2 linked regions of the Aliidongia dinghuensis genome follow. The protein of the gene in region 1 interacts with the protein of each later gene in a pairwise test. Links are inferred from orthologs where the notes say so. Each region holds a gene or a part of one and is shown in the gene's direction. Other genes may lie near its edges.

Region 1 (2,945 bases):
GCGGTTGCCGTCGATCGCGACATAGGTGAACACGCCTTCGGTCACCTTCATCATGCCCGGCACGCCGAGCCGGGAAACCCAGGTTTCGATCCTGACGGTCAGTGAAGTCCGCCCGACACGCGTGACCTCGGCATAGCAGCGCACCCGGTCGCCGACCAGGACCGCGCGATGAAACTTTATCGCCTCGATCGCGATGGTGGCGACGCGCCCTTGGGCGCGCTCCGTCGCGGGGATGCTGCCCGCCAGGTCCATCTGCGAGAGCAGCCAGCCGCCGAAGATATCGCCCGCCGGATTCGCGTCACCCGGCATCGCGATGGTGCTGAGCGCCGCCTCGCCGACCGGCAGCGTCTCGGGGATGGAATCGTTATGATTCATGGAGATACTCCGGCTTCGGTCCGTGGCATCGGGGGCGGCTTGCCTTGAGGCCGAACGCCCCTATAGTGCGGAGCATGGTGGATCTCTTCGACACGAGCGCACGCAAGTCCGACGGCTACTCTGCCAAGGATATCGAGGTTCTGGAAGGCCTGGAGCCGGTCCGGCGGCGGCCGGGCATGTACATTGGCGGCACCGATGCGCGGGCGTTGCATCACCTGGCCGCCGAAGTGCTCGACAACGCCATGGACGAGGCCGTAGCCGGCTATGCAAGCCGCATCGAGATCGAGCTCGCGGCCGACCTGTCGCTGACCATCCGCGACAACGGCCGCGGCATTCCGGTCGACCCGCATCCGCGCTTTCCCGACAAGTCGGCGCTCGAAGTCATCCTCACCATGCTGCATTCGGGCGGCAAGTTCGGCGGCGACGCCTACAAGACCTCGGGCGGCCTGCACGGCGTCGGCGTCTCGGTCGTGAACGCGCTCTCCGATCGGCTGGTGGTCGAGATCGCGCGCGACAAGCAGCTCTATCGCCAGGAATATTCCCGCGGCCACGCACAGGCGCCGATCGCCAATATGGGCGCGGTCGCGAACCGGCGCGGCACCACGGTGACATTCCATCCGGACGCCGAGATCTTCGGCGCCGGCAATCATCTGAACCCGGCGACGCTCTATCGCATGTGCCGGTCCAAGGCGTATCTGTTCAAGGGCGTCGAGCTGCGCTGGAACTGCGCCGAGGGCATTCCGCGGCCCGAGGGCATTCCCGAGAAGGAAGTGCTGCATTTCCCGGGCGGGCTCGCCGACTATCTGGGCTCGACCCTGACCGAGCGCGCGACCGTGACGGCGCAGCCGTTCGTGGGCGAGGTCGAACTCGGCGACCATGCCCGGGTCGAATGGGCGATCGCCTGGCCCGAGGATGGCGACGGCTTCGCCTCCTATTATTGCAACACGATCCCGACGCCGGACGGCGGCACCCACGAGCTGGGCTTGCGCGCCGCCCTCACCCGCTCGCTCCGCGCCTATGGCGAGCTGGTCGGCAACCGGCGCGCCGGCATCGTCGCGGCCGAAGACGTGGTCGGCGGGGCTGCGATCATGCTGTCGCTCTTCATGCGCGACCCGCAGTTCCAGGGCCAAACCAAGGATCGCCTGGTCTCGCCCGAGGGGCAGAAGCTGGTCGAGCAGGCGGTCAAGGACCGGTTCGACCATTGGCTGTCCGACGATTCGGCCTCGGCCAAGCTGCTGCTCGAGGCGCTCGTCGACAAGGCCGAGGAGCGGCAGCGGCGCAAGCAGCAGAAGGAGATGGCGCGCAAGAGTGCCACGCGCAAGCTGCGCCTGCCCGGCAAGCTCGCCGACTGCACGCGCGACAGCTCGATCGGCACCGAGATCTTCCTGGTCGAGGGCGACAGCGCCGGTGGCTCGGCCAAGCAGGCGCGCCAGCGCGACACCCAGGCGATCCTGCCATTGCGCGGCAAGATCCTGAATGTGGCGAGCGCCACCGCCGACAAGCTCAAGGCGAACCAGGAACTTTCCGACCTGGTGCTGGCCTTGGGCTGCGGCACCGGCAAACACTACCTGGAAGACAAGCTGCGCTACGAGCGGGTCATCATCATGACCGACGCCGACGTGGACGGCGCCCATATCGCCTCGCTGTTGATGACCTTCTTCTATCGCGAGATGCCCGGCCTGATCGAGAACGGCCACCTCTACCTCGCCCAGCCGCCGCTCTATCGCCTGACCGCCGGCGACGTGCGCATCTACGCGCGCGACGACGCGCATAAGGACGAGCTGCTCGAGACGACGTTCAAGAACAAGAAGACCGAGATCAGCCGCTTCAAGGGCCTGGGCGAAATGCCGCCGGCCGATCTCAAGGTTACGACCATGGATGCGGCAAGCCGCACCCTGCTGCGTGTCAGCCAGCAGGATCTGCGCACTCCCGATCTGGTCGAAAGCCTGATGGGCCGCAAGCCGGAGTTGCGGTATAATTTCATCCAGCAGAATGCCCAATTCGCCCACGACCTGGATATTTGAGCGAACCGGCCATGGCTTCACGCACGCCGATCTTCATTCTTGACGTCGGCGGCGTGCTGTTGCGGCACGACAACGAAATCCTCTACGACCGGCTGGCCGCACGCTGCGCCGATCCGTTCGCGGCGCGGTCCCAGTTGGCCGCCTCCGTCCATGACCAGGTCATCGGCAGCGGCCACATGAGCGTCGCCGACCTCCACGGCACGCTTGTTGCCGAATATGGGCTCGCCGCGACCTACGATGCCTTCCTCGTGCTCTGGAGCAGCCATTTCAGCGCCATGCCCGAGATGGAGCCGGTCATGCGTGCGCTCACCGCGCGCCATCGGGTCGTGCTGTTCTCCAACACGAACGCGGCGCACTGGGCCCATGTGACGGCCTATTATCCCATCCTGTCCTATGCGCGCTGCGCCTATCTCTCGTTCGAGCTCGGTCTGGTCAAACCGGATCCGACGGCCTATCGGCGCGTGCTGACGCTCGAACAATGCGCGGCGGAAGACGTCGTCTTTGTCGACGACCGCGCCGAGAATGTCGCGGCCGCCACGGCGCTCG
Region 2 (2,883 bases), on another replicon or contig:
CGGCGCGCCGGCCGGCGTTGGGCATCATGGTCGAGGTGCCGGCTGCGGCCATTGCAATTGATGAATTCAACGCCGGATTCTTCTCGATCGGCTCCAACGACCTCATCCAGTACGTGACCGCCGCCGGCCGCGACATTGCGGCCGTGGCCGAACTGGCCAATCCGCGGAACCCCGCCGTGCTGCGGCTCATCGCGGCAATCGTCCGGCACGGCGCGGAGGCCGGTCGCGAGGTGAGCCTGTGCGGCGATGCCGGCGCCGATCCAGCCCTGGTGACGACCCTGCTGCGAACCGGGTTGCGGTCACTGTCGGTAGCACCATCGGCCTTGGAGCGTACCAAAGAGGCCGTGGCCGCAACCGACCTGCGCCTGACGCTGCCATGAGCGACGTTTCCAGCAGCCCGGTCGCCGACTATAAGCGCCTATTGCAAATCGTCTGCGACAATCGCCCCTCCGGCACCCGCCACAGGCTGGCGAAGGCGCTCGGCACCAATCGGTCCTTTGTCTCGCAACTGACCAATCCGATCTACACCGTACCGATTCCGGTGCAGCATCTGGAGACGATCTTCGAGGTCTGCCATTTCTCCATGACGGAGCGCACGGCGTTCCTGGCGGCGTACGACCGGGCCCATCCGGAGCGCCGCAAGGCCGCCGAGGCGCAGCCGAAAGTCCGTGAGATCACGCTGTCCGTGCCGGATCTCGGCAGCGCCAAGCGCAATCAGCAGCTGGATGACATGATGGCCGAGTATGCCCGGCAGATGGCCCGGCTGCTCTCCACGCAAGACGACTGAAATCGGCTCACAAACAATCGGTCGCCAGGGAGGAAAATACGATGAAGAAGCTGATGAACGCCGCCGACACCATGCTCGCGGAAAGCCTGGACGGGTTCGCGGCGGCACACGCCGATATCGTGACGCTGGCAGCAGATCGCAAATTCATCCGCCGCCGCACACTGACCCCCGGCAAGGTTGCGCTGATCTCCGGTGGCGGCTCAGGCCACGAGCCGCTGCACAGTGGCTTTGTCGGCCGCGGCATGCTCGATGCCGCCTGCCCGGGCCAGGTGTTCACCTCGCCCACACCGGACCAGATCGTCGAGGCGATCGAGGCGGTCGACACGGGCGCCGGCAGTCTGCTGATCGTCAAGAACTACGAAGGCGATGTCATGAACTTCGAAATGGCCGCCGAGATCGCCGGCGACCATCGAATGGCCACCGTGGTGATCGATGATGATGTGGCTGTGCCGAATTCCACCTGGTCCACCGGCCGGCGCGGTGTGGCTGGCACGCTGGTGGTGGAGAAGATCCTGGGGGCGGCCGCCGAGCAATCAATGGGGTTGGCCGAATTGCAGCAGCTCGGCCGGGCGATGAACGCGCGCACCCGATCGATGGGCGTGGCGCTCTCGCCCTGTACGGTGCCCGCTGCAGGCAAGCCGACCTTTCAGCTTGGCGACGACGAGATGGAAGTGGGGGTCGGCATCCACGGCGAGCCCGGCCGCAAACGCACCCGCCTCGAAGCCGCGGACGCCATTGCCGAAGAGATGATCGGATCCATCGTGGCTGATCTCGCTCCCTCGGAAGGCCGCGAATGTCTTCTGCTCGTCAACGGCTTTGGCGCCACGCCATCGATGGAGCTCTATCTCATGGTCAACGCCGCCCGGCGCATTCTGCAAGCCCGCGGGCTGGTCGTGGCGCGATACCTCACGGGCTCGCTCGTCACGTCCCTGGACATGGCCGGCTGCTCGCTGACGGTGAGCATTCTCGACGCCGATACGATGCGGCTGTGGGATGCGCCGGTTAAAACCGCGGCGCTGTGCTGGTGATGGCGCCAGGGGCAAGACGAAGCGACCCGCACCGAGGCCGCAGCGCGCGGTCGCGCTCTGGCTGAGAAGCGCGGGCCTCGCCCACGCGCGGGCGATCATGAAGGCCCGCACGTCGCTGACCGAGGTGCTGGAGCCGGTGTTGGCAAGCCTGGCGCGGAGCGAGACGGACGCTCGATCGATCTGTCGGTTCTGCGATGAGGGCGTGTGCCGGCCCCAGGGCTGCCCGGTGGAGCAAGCTGCTTTCCAATCGGTGGAGGAGCGCTAAGGCGCAAAAGAGGCGGACGACCGAGCCCCATCAGCACTCGTTGTGCATCGCTTCTGCGCGACGTCGCCCCGCGGATCTAATCCAGTTTGAAGTTCGTTCTGGCCCATTCGAGGCCCAGAACAGATGCGAGGTGCGTTTCAGCGACAGCTCGGCGTTTCTCCACTTCGCTTTCGTGAAAGTTTTCGACGAGCGGCTGACGCTGCTGAATAGGATGGTCCGCTTGGACATCGCAATCCGCTGACCAGCGAACGCGCTGAGGGTTATCTCGGTCAGCGAGAACATGTCAGCGAAAATTCCTGTTTAGTCCCGGCATTTGACGGATCGGATTGAGTGGCTTCGCGTCGCGATCCCCTCAATCCGTGAATCCATCTCCCATCAAATATTAGTGATCACTCATATTTCTATAATAAAATATTGGTGATCGCCAATATTTCAGAAAGCATTGCTTTGCAATTCATGCCAATTTCGAAGCGAATACCCGGCTACGACCGCACCTGCATTCTCCGTATCACGAACATTGGAATGGCGCGCCACGCGTCTGGCATAACAAGGATAGGGAAATGCCGAACAGTCTCCTCAAGCGTCTCATGACGAGCGTTGGAGCGCTCAGTCTCGTCATTGCGACATTGTCTCCAGCATTCGCGAAGGATGGTCCCGGAGAGGGGCCGCGGGCCAGCAATGGTCCGGGCTGCACCGTCTTTCCGGCACCCGCGTCGGTCGGCACCACCATTGGCCTCAGCTATTTCGGACCGCCCGCGTCGGACACGAATCCGAGCTTCGTCGGTCCGACGCAACTGCTGAAG

The links.
Region 2: the proteins of parE (region 1) and dhaK interact in binary tests that used the Escherichia coli proteins (3 or more experiments, as listed by UniProt). The link is inferred for Aliidongia dinghuensis from one-to-one orthologs.

The regions. Positions count from the first base shown.
Region 1 is NZ_BMJQ01000017.1:81,214-84,158, forward strand. The notes cover bases 53-2,924. They hold parE (DNA topoisomerase IV subunit B), read left to right. Parts: upstream 53-449; coding sequence 450-2,399; downstream 2,400-2,924. Other genes in these bases: IEY58_RS27100 (acyl-CoA thioesterase), read right to left, coding at 53-375; IEY58_RS27110 (HAD-IA family hydrolase), read left to right, coding at 2,411-2,924. In the rest of the region: more of IEY58_RS27100, read right to left, coding at 1-52; more of IEY58_RS27110, read left to right, coding at 2,925-2,945. UniProt on the Escherichia coli protein: Topoisomerase IV is essential for chromosome segregation; it is the principal protein responsible for decatenating newly replicated chromosomes. It relaxes supercoiled DNA.
Region 2 is NZ_BMJQ01000025.1:61,510-64,392, forward strand. What follows is about bases 12-2,821. They hold dhaK (dihydroxyacetone kinase subunit DhaK), read left to right. Parts: upstream 12-828; coding sequence 829-1,815; downstream 1,816-2,821. Other genes in these bases: IEY58_RS31315 (phosphoenolpyruvate--protein phosphotransferase), read left to right, coding at 12-380; IEY58_RS31320 (hypothetical protein), read left to right, coding at 377-787; IEY58_RS31330 (hypothetical protein), read right to left, coding at 2,111-2,362; IEY58_RS31335 (hypothetical protein), read left to right, coding at 2,641-2,821. In the rest of the region: more of IEY58_RS31315, read left to right, coding at 1-11; more of IEY58_RS31335, read left to right, coding at 2,822-2,883. UniProt on the Escherichia coli protein: Dihydroxyacetone binding subunit of the dihydroxyacetone kinase, which is responsible for the phosphoenolpyruvate (PEP)-dependent phosphorylation of dihydroxyacetone via a phosphoryl group transfer from DhaL-ATP.